DNA from 4 places in the Exiguobacterium sp. s125 genome. Region 1 is predicted to be linked to each of the others. Evidence: riboswitches for the same ligand, from Rfam matches in the RefSeq annotation. Region 1 holds a riboswitch; each other region holds the start of a gene.
The links. A riboswitch is a leader RNA that binds a small molecule or an ion and turns the genes downstream of it on or off. The one in region 1 is predicted to bind S-adenosylmethionine.
Positions count from the first base shown of each region.

Region 1 (3,113 bases):
ACTCGGTCTTGCCTCGGCCTTTACAGCACTGCAAGAAGACCTTCACGGAACAATCGTGTTCATTCATCAGCACGGGGAAGAAGTCTTCCCGGGTGGTGCCATTCAAATGATTGAAGACGGCTGTCTTGACGGGGTCGATGCAATTTTCGGTACGCATCTCGAAAATGACTTACCTGTCGGAACAATTGGCTATCACGCAGGACATACGCTGTGCGCCATCGATGAATTCGAAATCGTTGTCCACGGACAGGGTGGTCATGCGCAAGCCCCTCATAAAACACAAGATGCACTCGTCGCCGGGGCACAACTCGTCTGTAATCTCCAACACCTTGTCAGTCGGCGAGTTGATCCGTTTTCACCTGCCATCATCGCAATCGGTTCATTCCATGCCGGAACGGCTCCGAACATCGTTACTGGTGAGGCACGGATTGTCGGTGAAATCCGGACATTCGACGAAGCGCTGCGTCACCAGTTACGCCAGCAGGTCGATTTAGTTGCTCGGACGACGTGTGCCGGAATCGGTGCGAGCTACTCCATCGACTTTACGACGGGTTATCCATCCCTTTGGAATCATCCGGTAGAAACAAATCTCGTTAAAGAGGCGACTGCATTTTTAGGTGAAGCCCATGTCAAAGAACTCAAACCGATGATGGCAGCAGACGATTTCGCCTATTATTTAGAGCGTATCCCAGGAAGCTACTTCTTTACGGGGTCCGCCAAAACGGACGGGAGTACGATTTATCCGCAACACCATCCGAAATATGAAATCGATGAACGGGCACTACTCGTCGGCGCGAAATCTCTAGGTGCGACCGTCCTGCATGCCTTACAATCTTAATGATTGACTTTGTCGTTTTAGAGATGCTATTATCACATCAATGATAACGAATTTAATCAACTTCATATAACACTTATCAAGAGTGGACTGAGAGATCTGGATCGATGACGTCCCAGCAACCTGCCTTCAGTGGCAAGGTGCTACGACCAGCAAAGCGCAAGCTTTGGTTGATAAAAAGCGACGACTCCTTTTGCAACCAAGCAAAGGAGTCGTTTTCGTTTTCTCGCTGTCAGAGCACGAATGATTACAAGGCGACTACCGCCAGCGGAAAGGACGAGATATAGATGGAAAAAGCAACATTCGCAGGAGGCTGTTTCTGGTGCATGGTGACACCATTCGAAGAACTGCCCGGTATTCACGGAATTGTTTCCGGTTATACAGGAGGACAAATCGAAAATCCGACATACGAACAAATAAAAACAGGCACGACCGGTCATTCGGAGGTCGTCGAGATTACATTTGATCCGGCGTTATTCTCATACGAGCGGTTACTCGAACTTTACTGGCCGCAAACGGATCCGACTGACGCCGGCGGACAGTTCCAGGACCGTGGGACACAATACGCACCTGCCATCTTTTATCATACGGAAGAACAGCGCCTTGCTGCGATTGCTTCACGTGACGCGCTTGCTGCGAGCAATCGCTTTAAGCAACCGATCGTCACACGAATCGAAGCGGCACAAGCCTTCTATCCAGCAGAAGACTATCATCAAAACTTCCACAAAAAGAATCCGGAACACTACAAAAAAGACCGGAAAGCATCCGGTCGCGATGAATTCATCGATGTGGCTTGGAAAGAAGAAGTATCTGTCTAAACTAAAAAAGCCCGCTTCGTGCGGGCTTTCAGCATGTAGACAAACTCTTATGAAGAGTGACTATGCTATAACAAGAGGCAATCCGTTCGCGTTTCCCTGTCTCATCTCGTCTTCAAAGCGATTCGAGACAGACTGTGCTCTAACACTACTCTATGATTTTCTCTGCGGTACACCCTGAAAGCTTCGTTTTTCGTTGACTCCTACGGGAAAAAGCGCGTGAACACGCGCTGCCAAGAGGCTGGCAAGACCCTGCTCGTTGTCCGTGAGGATCAAGGAGCAACGGCTTGCGCCTCGCCCGAGGAAAGCAACGAAAAGAACGAATCTTTCATTCCACAACTACTGATTCGTCTTCACGCTAAAAAATCGACTTTATACTGCCAGAGTTAACCGTAAGAATTACGATACCTTTTCCGACAACTCATCCGAAGATTCGATTTCTACGACTTGATATCGTTTCAACACAAAAATACCGGCTAGCATCACAAGCAATCCAGCGACTTGTCCGAGCGAAAGCTCAAGTTCCGGTAAACCGAACCAACCGAACAAGTCGACACATAATGCAAAACTCAGTTGCGAAATCAAGACGACCGAAATCGCAATCGATGGACCGAGCAACTGAATCCCGCGCATCACACAAAATACGACACCGACACCGACCAGACCACCGAATAAATAAAGCGGTTCGACCGTTTGAATGTTCGAGAATGTGCCACCCCGAAATACGAGTAGCGCAAACAGTGAACCGATGAACCCGACAAAAAAGACGAGGGTCGTCGTCGCCCATGCCCCGAACGCATGACTCATCCGTGCATTCAATACCGTCTGTAAACTAATCATCATTCCTGCCGTAATCGCACAAAACATACCTAGTCCCATGCTAGCCCCTCCTTATTCGTAACTATTTCCGTTCGCTTTTTCTTTAATCCGCTCTACATCTAAAATAATGATTTTCCCGCGTCGTCTCGCCAAGATTTCTTCTTCACAAAGTGTTGAGATGATACGGTTTAAATGACGGTAACTCGTCCCGAGCCAATCGGCGACGTCATGGAGATTCGACGTTCGCATCTCTTGATAAAACAGACTGTCGGAAACGTCCGAGGTAATCGATAACAGATATCCGGCAAATCGTTCTTCGACCGAATAGAGGACATGAAATGATGCTGATTTCGAGTCCGCGTACCACTTGGTCGTAATGACCCGCAGTAAAAATTGTAAAAAGGTGTTCGTCGTATTGTGCTCACGTAAGATCGCATACGGAATGCTGAGTGCCACAACGTCCGTAATCACCTCGATGGTATTCAAGACTTCCCGTTGATTGATATATTCCGCATCACCAATCACCGTCATCGCCTTTTTGAAGCGTAAAATCCGTTGTTTCCCTTCAGCCGATGCTGCAGAGATTTTAATTTTTCCTTCGACGATGAAATACATCCGGTCAATCGGTTCACCCGTCACACATA
Region 1 covers NZ_JACSMI010000005.1:39,912-43,024, forward strand. The annotation lists gene KNQ05_RS12210 (M20 metallopeptidase family protein) at 1-838, shown strand, start outside; SAM riboswitch class I at 909-1,015, shown strand; gene msrA (peptide-methionine (S)-S-oxide reductase MsrA) at 1,123-1,653, shown strand; gene KNQ05_RS12220 (DMT family transporter) at 2,050-2,529, opposite strand; gene KNQ05_RS12225 (Crp/Fnr family transcriptional regulator) at 2,542-3,113, opposite strand, start outside.

Region 2 (3,113 bases), on a different contig from region 1:
CCACGAACGAATGCGCCGCCATGAGCATAAATCGCGACCGGAAACGGCCCTTCTCCCGGCGGATAATAAATATCTAACGTCAAGTCCTGCTGATTGACCGTCTTGTATAAAAGATTTCGTGGTGCTAATTGCTTTTCGGTAAGCGGCAAGACCGGCTCCGTCCATCTGAGTAAGGCTCCATAATTATTCCAAATACTCGCACCAGCAGCAGCCGTCGTCAAAATAGCGGCGCCACCCATCAACCATGCTGTTTCACGTTTCACCTCATCACCTCCAAGGCTCATTCCGATTTCACTTCTACTCTTCTCTTACCCGATTTATTTTGAACTAGAACTTCACAACATTCCGACTTGACGCTTTAATTTCCGTCGGATATAGTTAGAAAGTCCAAATCGGAACAATTACGTTTTAATTATCTTGGAGGGTTCATATATGAAAAAAATCATTCCAGCGTTAACCATCGCGACAGTAACTGCCAGTCTGCTCGCCGCATGCGGCTCATCGACTTCAAATTCAGACGAAGACGGTAAATTGCAAATTTATACGTCGACGTTCGCCACGGCAGCCATCGCCAAAGAAATCGGCGGAAAGGACGTCCAGGTCGAATTAATCGTTCCCCCTGGCGCCGACCCGCATTCGTATGAGCCGACTCCGAAGCAACTGACGACGATTGCGAAAGGCGATCTATTTTTACTTACCGGCACAACCCTTGAGCCGTACTCTGAAAAGATTAAGGAAAGTTTAGCCGGTAATTCCATTCGTTTTGTCGAGACAAGTAAAAATATCGACTTACTCGAAGCTTCCGCTTCGCTTCATACGCACGAAGAAGACGCACACGATGACCATGATGATCACGAGGCTGAAGAAGAGTCGCACGATCATGGACAATACGATCCGCATGTTTGGCTCGACCCGAACAACGCCAAGAAAATGGCTGACTCGATTACGACCGCATTAGCAAAGGAAGCACCTGACCGGAAGGAAACGTTTGATAAAAACCTCGCACTCTTTAACAAACAAGCAGATGAACTCGACCAAAATTTACAAAAAGCTGTTGACTCCGGTTCGAAAAAGGAGCTTCTCGTCACGCATGCCGCATACGGGTACTTGGCGGAACGTTACGGTTTCACGCAACTGCCGATTGCCGGTATTTCACCGTCTGACGAACCGTCCCAAAAACAGCTGGCTGCCATCGTCAAGGAAGCAGAGATGCATGACTTAAACTATATCGCCTTCGAAGAGACGGTGTCGCCAAAGGTCGCCCGTGTCATCCAAAAAGAAATCGGTGCCGAATCGATTACGATTCATAACCTCGAGTCCGTCGCAAAAGATCAACAAGATCAATCGTACTTTGATTTGATGAACGAAAACGTGACGACGCTCAAACAAGCACTGCAGTAAGGTACAGTTGACAAGCATTAAAAGATACGTTAGGGTAATAAACGTGTTTTAAACAACGACTAAACAACTAAATGACTTCTTTTTATCGCGAGAAACGGAGGGACTGGCCCAATGATGTTTCGGCAGCGGACGATTGATTCGTACTGTGCCAAATCCAGCAAGCTATGGCTTGAGAGATAAGAAGAGCGTCTTTTTCAGTAAAGACCTCCTTCTTTCTTGCGAAGGGGTCTTTTTTTGTATGCTGAAGAAATGGAGTGATTCACATGAACGAAACGGTTACGCCGAACAAATGGGCGTTGTTCCCCTTGTTCGTTTTCCTTGTATTATTCATCGGTGCAGGAATCTTCTATAACGACTTTTACAAATTCCCCATCTTGATTGCAGCTTTAATCGCCTTGATTTTTGCTGCTGCGACATCTAAGGGAGACATCAACCAGACCGTCGAGCGGATTGCCCGCGGTGCCGGAAATCCGGACATCATGATCATGGTCTTCATCTTTTTACTCGCCGGCACATTTTCTGGAACAGCGAATGCAATCGGAGCCATTGATGCGACCGTCAACGCTGCACTCAGTTTCCTACCCCAGTCTCTTTTAATGAGTGGATTGTTCATCATTGCCGCTTTCATCTCGATGGCGATGGGAACTTCGACCGGCACAATCGCTGCCCTTGCACCGATCGCACTCGGGATTCATGACGCGACGGGTGTCAATGTCGCACTCGCCGCTGCTGCCGTCGTCGGTGGAGCAATGTTCGGTGATAACTTATCGTTTATCTCAGATACGACAATCGCCGCTGTCCGGACACAAAAAACGAACATGCGTGATAAATTCAGAACGAACTTTTTAATCGTCTTGCCTGCTGCCGTCATCACTGTCATCTTACTCGCTTTCGTGTCAGGTTCCGGAGATGTCGTCGAAGCGAAAGCATTTGAATTTTATAAGCTGATTCCGTATCTTTCCGTCATCGTGTTCGCACTCTTTGGTGTCAACGTCATTCTCGTCTTACTCGGCGGGACGTTATTGACAGGCATCATCGGAATGATCGACGGTAGTTTCGGAGTAAGTGGATTTGTCCTCGCGATGTCTGACGGATTGATGGGGATGGCAGAAATCTCAATCTTGACGTTGCTGATGGGTGGACTCGTCAGCCTGATCACCTATAACGGTGGAATTGCTTATCTCAAAGAAACGCTGACACGAAAGATTTCGAAACGCCGGGGAGCTGAGTTCAGTATGGCTGCCCTCGTCAGTGCAACGAATCTCGCAACAGCAAATAATACGATTTCGATTCTTGTCGCCGGTCCGCTCGCTGCTGAAATCGCGGATACGTATGACATCGACCGGAAGAAGTCAGCCAGTATCCTCGACCTCTTTTCCTGTGGTGTTCAAGGAATCATCCCGTACGGAGCGCAACTTTTGATTGCCGCTGAATTGACGAAAACGGCGTCACCCGAACTGATTCCTTATTTGTTCTATCCATTTTTACTGTTCGTTTGTGGATCACTGGCAATCTTCTTCGGCTTCCCACGCCGGAAGAGTGATGCCGCACAGAAAAACAACATGTCGTAAAACAAACACCCCCCGTCGCTTCGTCTGCGACGGGGGGTTCACTTTATTTCTGTTTTTCTTGACGATTCAAAATGAAATAGGCAATCGCCGGAAGCGGAAATTGAACAAGTCCTGCTCCCCCCCATACCCATGGGTTGCGTC
Region 2 covers NZ_JACSMI010000003.1:14,301-17,413, forward strand. The annotation lists gene KNQ05_RS09780 (alpha/beta hydrolase fold domain-containing protein) at 1-263, opposite strand, end outside; gene KNQ05_RS09785 (metal ABC transporter solute-binding protein, Zn/Mn family) at 433-1,401, shown strand; SAM riboswitch class I at 1,481-1,584, shown strand; gene KNQ05_RS09790 (Na+/H+ antiporter NhaC family protein) at 1,665-2,972, shown strand; gene KNQ05_RS09795 (hypothetical protein) at 3,016-3,113, opposite strand, start outside.
Region 2: linked by a shared signal. The riboswitch ahead of KNQ05_RS09790 (Na+/H+ antiporter NhaC family protein) and the one ahead of msrA (peptide-methionine (S)-S-oxide reductase MsrA) in region 1 are both predicted to bind S-adenosylmethionine.

Region 3 (3,113 bases), on a different contig from region 1:
TGTACTCTTGAATCAACGTGATGCCGTCGACCGGCTCATCGAATGTCGGTCCGTCAAGATACGTCTCGAGTGCTTCAATCGAGTGGAACAATTGAACGCCGAGTCCTTTACCGGCACGATTGTGTTTCGTGATGAACGACGATACTCCGATGTTTTGAGCGGCTTGGACGATTTGATCACGTCCGACGGCTGCCGTCGTTTTCGGAACACGGATACCTGCTTTTCGTAAGGCGGTGTATTGGTTGACCTTACTGACCTCGAGTCGTAACGCACGGGTTCCGTTGAAAACGGTCCGGTCATGTTCTTCGAGCCAAGCGAGGACCCCTTCCGTCAATTCTGGTGCATAGCGGTGCCCGCGCGTATGGGACGAGGCACTCATCCGGCTGTAAAAAACGCCTTCCGGTGGTGTTTCATCGAGTGGGACGACCCCTTCGTTGAGGTGCCACTGTTCATACGGTAAGTTGAGTTCCTCGAGTCGCTTGATTAAATGATCCGTCCATTCCTGATTTTCGTGTAAGATATGAATTTTCGTCATTTTAGTTGACCTACCTTTCGTTTCGCTTCGACGCGTGGCATGACCTCGCGGGCAAAGCGTTCCATTTCTTCGAGTTGCGGAGAAAATTGAAGCAAGAGCAATGTCACGCCGACTGCTTCAAATTCAAGAATCCGTTCTGCGATTTGATCCGGCGTCCCAATCAAGTTCGGACGCAGTCCCCGGTTTGAGACCGAATAGTCATTTCGTTTGACCTGTTGTTCGAGTTGCGATTTACTGACGAAGTCGTCATACCCGGCATATCCGGCACCGTCTTCTTTAACGTTCGTAATCCGGTGCCATTCTTCGAGCGCCGCTTCTTCCGTCTCGCGACAGATGATGTAGGCCGCCAGTCCGAAACTCGCAAGCGGCTGCTTCCCGGTCGCCGCGCGGCGGGTTTTCATATCCGTAATTTTCGTCGCGACTTCATCGACCGTTCCTCCATGCATGACATAGGCATCACAGTGATTGACGATCGTCTGTTTCCCCGTCTCACTCTCACCACCAGCGTAGAGCTTGATTCCGGGACGCTGAACGGGTTTCGGGTGAAGCTCTGCCCGTTCCAGCTGATAGTACGCCCCATCAAAACTATAGGGTGATGCGTCCGCCCATAATCCTTTCATGACCGTCACGAATTCTTCCGTCCGGGCATATCGTTCGTCATGGGCTGTAAAAATCCCATTGTATTGACGGGCTTCTTCCTCCCACCAGGCCGAGACGACGTTGAGCGTAAAACGTCCGTTACTCAACTGATCGAGGTTCGCCGCCATTTTTGCTGTCGTCGCCGGATTATGAAAACCGGGCCGGACGGCTGTCATGATTTCCAACCGTTCCGTTGTCGCCGCAATCGCCGCTGCCGTCGTCCACGCCTCAAGACTCGGTTCGGCTATTCCTTTAATGTCGTTTAAGTTCAATTCTGCAATCAATGTCGTAGAAAAGCCAATCCGTTCTGCCGTCTGTGCGACTTGTTTCGCATAATCGAATGTCGCTGGCATTTGTTCATCCTCGACGTTTCGTAACCAACCCCCGAAGATTGGTAACCAAAATCCGTATTCCATCCCCTGTGCCCCCTTTTTGCATAAAAAATCGCTCTTTTCGTTTAGAAAAGAGCGACGAATGTCTACTGTCGGCTCTTATCTTCAAAGGAATAAATTCCTCTTGGAAGTAGCACCTTCCGCTCATGCGGGGTTGCTGAAGTGTCGTCGGGCCAGTCCCTCGACTTCTCGTGATAAGAATAATTGAAATTAGCGTACATCTTTTAGCAGAGTAAAGCAACCTTTAAACCTTCTTTTCCTATCGGAATTAAAAAAACATTTGGAAAATCACTCTGTTTCTTGATACTTCTTTGTCTAGAAGCTAAAAACAGGAATTGCACATCGGTTTAAGATGGCAATCCCTGCTTTGTATGGTGCTGTTCAAAATCAATTCATTCTGGTGATACGAACGGTGAGTCATTGTGATTTGCATCCATCATGGCTGTCCGGTGACCAGTCGTCGAAACTTCTTCCCCACGCACGCGATCGTAGAACTTCGCGATTGTGACGCTGAAGTACGGGCCAATCCAGAGGAAACCGATTCCGATCGTAACAATTCCGAGCAAGAACCAACCGATGAACGAAAGGACGAGGAAAAACGCCTCTTTTTTGTGTCCATCCATCATTTGGCGTGAACGCGTAATGGCATCAAGGATGCCAATCGATGGTTCGTCCCGAATGATGTAATACGTCAACATGTAAGAGAATGACTTAATGATTCCTGGAATGATGAAAAGTAAGAACCATAGCCCTAAGAAAAAGGTTTGGACGATTGACACTCCAATGGCTTTCAAGAACATTTTGTACGGCTCAAACAAATCGGCGACTTTCGTCTGCTCGTCTCGGGCGACAGATAGGGCGAGCCATGACCATCCCATTGCAACCGGTAAGGTCAACACCGTCAAGAGCATACCAATCAAGTCGATAAATTGGAAATCCTCTTCGGGTGAGGACGCAAATCCGTTCGGAACGCCTTGAATGATTAAGAACAACAACATCATTAATGCCATGAAGCCCCATCGTCCCTGCAACGACTCGCGCGCTGCTAATTTTAATTGTTTTGACATCGAAAGATCCTCCTCAAAAATAAGTGCTACCTTTCTTTACGGTTTATTTTTGAGGAGGTTTCACTTTTTAACGCTCGTCTTTTAGTAAACGTTGGACCATTGCTTTTTCAAGTTGTTGCTGGCACGCCGTATACAAAGAGCTTCGTCCATCGAGTCGTTCAATCGCAAACGGAATATCGTGCTTTTTTGCTTGCACGAGGACATGTGCCGCTGCTGCGTGGGAGACGCGACTTTTGATGACGACGATCGCATCTGTCTTTTTCGCGAGACAGGCAATTTTTTTCGCAGCTTGGGCATCACCGCCAAGATGGATTAATTCGACTCCCGTCTCCGCAAAGAAGTCGCGGTAGACGGCGCGCTGTTGCTCATTACCGACGATGACGAGACGCATGCCGTCGTAGGAAGCAAAATCGAGTGCCGTTTTATCGACGAATTCGATTGGTTGACCTGGTAATGTCGTCGTATCGAGACGTTCGAGTT
Region 3 covers NZ_JACSMI010000003.1:156,873-159,985, forward strand. The annotation lists gene KNQ05_RS10465 (ATP-grasp domain-containing protein) at 1-535, opposite strand, end outside; gene KNQ05_RS10470 (LLM class flavin-dependent oxidoreductase) at 532-1,590, opposite strand; SAM riboswitch class I at 1,663-1,767, opposite strand; gene KNQ05_RS10475 (DUF975 family protein) at 1,959-2,633, opposite strand; gene KNQ05_RS10480 (DUF2325 domain-containing protein) at 2,701-3,113, opposite strand, start outside.
Region 3: linked by a shared signal. The riboswitch ahead of KNQ05_RS10470 (LLM class flavin-dependent oxidoreductase) and the one ahead of msrA (peptide-methionine (S)-S-oxide reductase MsrA) in region 1 are both predicted to bind S-adenosylmethionine.

Region 4 (3,113 bases), on a different contig from region 1:
ATGAATGCGTGCCGCATCAGTAGGAATTGCTTCGCGTATCTCCATATCGGACTCCCCCTTTTTTCCGTTTACCGGTACATGTTCTTTTACCCTTTTCTAGAAAAATCATTCGTTTCCCTGCAAAGTTCGAGACAAACAAAAAAAGTTCAGAAACAAACTCATGCGAGTCTGCTTCTGAACTGAAAATTAAGCGAATCGTTTCGCTTGTTCTTCAAGAATTGCTGCTTTATCTGTTTGCTCCCATGGTAATTCGATATCTGTACGACCGAAATGACCATAAGCTGCTGTCTGACGATAAATCGGACGGCGAAGATCAAGCATCTTGATGATCCCTGCTGGGCGAAGATCGAAATTTTCGGCAACGAGTTCGACGAGTTGTGCTTCTGGAAGTTTACCTGTTCCAAACGTATCAACTGCAATCGATACTGGGTGCGCGACACCAATCGCATACGCAAGTTGAACTTCTGCTTTATCTGCAAGACCAGAAGCTACGAGGTTTTTCGCGACGTAACGTGCTGCATATGCTGCAGAACGGTCAACTTTTGTTGGATCTTTACCAGAGAATGCGCCGCCGCCATGACGTGCATAGCCACCATACGTATCAACGATGATTTTACGTCCAGTTAATCCTGCATCACCTTGTGGTCCACCGATGACGAAGCGACCTGTCGGGTTAATGAAGAACTTTGTTTCCGCATCGATGTATTCTGATGGAATCACAGGTGCGATGACATGCTCTTTCAGGTCTGCTTGGATTTGCTCAAGCGTCACTTCTTCTGCATGTTGTGTTGAGATGACGATTGTATCGACACGAACCGGTTCGTTGTTCTCATTGTATTCTACAGTTACTTGCGTCTTACCATCCGGACGGAGGTAGTCAAGTTGTCCAGTTTTACGGACTTCTGCGAGACGACGAGCAAGTTTGTGTGAAAGTGAGATCGGAAGTGGCATCAATTCAGGCGTTTCTTTCGTTGCATAACCGAACATGAGACCTTGGTCCCCTGCACCGATTGCATCGATTTCTTCATCTGACATGTTACCTTCGCGTGCTTCAAGCGCTTGGTCAACACCGAGAGCGATATCTGCTGATTGCTCATCGATTGAAGTCAATACAGCACAAGTGTCTGCATCGAAACCATATTTAGCGCGTGTATAGCCAATCTCACGAATTGTTTCGCGAACGACTTTCGGGATATCGACATAAGTCGATGTCGTGATTTCACCTGCGACGAGGACAAGTCCTGTCGTGACAGATGTTTCAGCAGCGACACGAGCATTCGGATCGGCTGCGAGGATTGCATCTAAGATAGAATCCGAGATTTGGTCACAGATTTTATCCGGGTGACCTTCAGTAACTGACTCCGACGTAAATAGTCGGCGATTAAGGTTTGTCATGTTTGACCCTCCCAAAAAAGAATTTGACGGTGTACTCATTTCCCCTAGTTGAGTGGGACGGTAAAATGAAAAAAACCTCTCCATGTCCAAAAAATGGTCAGGGAAAGGTTGTGCGTTCTTCCTTTACCCTCTTATCGTTCGAAGTGTTTACTTCGCTTCAGGAGAGCACCTTTTCCTTCATTAATAGAATTCTTAATGTAGGACGGTTGCCGGGTTTCTTCGGGCCTTGTTCCCTCCACCTGCTCAGAATAAGAGTATCCGTTACGAATTACATGATATAAAGTTGTGACCACTCTGTCAAGCTACGTTTTAATTTCTAGTCGAAACTTTCCCGAAGAGATGTTAAACTGTTAATGCTGAAAGCGTTTCCAAATAAATAGAAATCAGCGCTAAAAAAGGATTGCTCATCCTTTAGTATGTCATATATAATAAATGTGTCATACTAAATGTCAGAGCTAAACCAACGTAGGGGAAAGGTGGGGTCAGGATGCCGATGACGGTCCTGAATATCGAAGAGCTACTCAAGAAGGAGCATGTGTTCAAACAACTATCTGTTGCTGAGCTAGTCGAACATGCAATTCGTAACGAAGAAGGGGTTCTTGCTGAAAATGGCGCTCTGTCTGTAGAAACGGGGAAATTTACAGGTCGTTCACCTAAAGACAAGTTCATTGTTCGCGATCAGTCATGCGAGTCACATATCGATTGGGGCCATGTCAATCAACCGATGGAAGCAGACAACTTCGCGCAACTTTTACAAAAAGTTCTTCGCTACATGAATGAAGCAGATCAGCTCTACTACACAGAAGCTGCTGCTGGTGCAGACACTCATTTTACCCTTCCGGTTCGGATCGTGACACAATATGCTTGGCATAATTTGTTTGCAAAACAACTATTTTTGCGTGAATATCCGACAGAAGCTGCTTTTGAGCCTTTCACGGTTATTTATGCGCCTCACTTCAAAGCAGATCCGAAAGTCGATGGAACGAATTCCGAAACGTTCATCGCCATGTCATTCGAACATCGGATTGTCTTAATCGGTGGAACAGAATATGCGGGCGAAATCAAAAAATCGATTTTCTCTGTCATGAACTACCTTTTACCTCAACGAGACGTCTTATCGATGCATTGCTCGGCTAACGTCGGTCATGAGGGTGACGTCGCCTTATTCTTCGGATTATCCGGTACTGGTAAGACCACACTGTCTGCTGACGACAGTCGTCAATTGATTGGTGACGATGAGCACGGGTGGTCCAACGACGGCGTCTTCAATATCGAAGGTGGCTGTTACGCAAAAACGGTCAACCTATCGCGCGAAAAAGAACCACAAATCTTTGATGCGATTCGGTTTGGCACTGTCCTTGAAAACGTCGTCCTCGATGATGCACGAATTCCTGACTATGATGATACGTCAAAAACGGAAAACACACGGGCCGCTTATCCGATTACAGCGATTGATAATATTGCAGTACCATCACGCGCCGGACATCCGAAAACGATTGTCTTTTTAACAGCTGATGCTTACGGCGTCCTGCCGCCAATCAGTAAGTTGACGAAGGAGCAAGCGATGTATCACTTCTTATCCGGGTATACATCGAAGTTAGCCGGGACAGAGCGTGGCGTAACAGAACCGGAAGCGACATTCTCGACATGCTTCGGTTCACCCTTCTTACCGCTCATTCCTGAAAAATATGCAACGATGCTCGGTGAGCTCATCGACC
Region 4 covers NZ_JACSMI010000001.1:357,698-360,810, reverse strand. The annotation lists gene KNQ05_RS01735 (GNAT family N-acetyltransferase) at 1-45, opposite strand, end outside; gene metK (methionine adenosyltransferase) at 187-1,395, opposite strand; SAM riboswitch class I at 1,524-1,650, opposite strand; gene pckA (phosphoenolpyruvate carboxykinase (ATP)) at 1,883-3,113, shown strand, end outside.
Region 4: linked by a shared signal. The riboswitch ahead of metK (methionine adenosyltransferase) and the one ahead of msrA (peptide-methionine (S)-S-oxide reductase MsrA) in region 1 are both predicted to bind S-adenosylmethionine.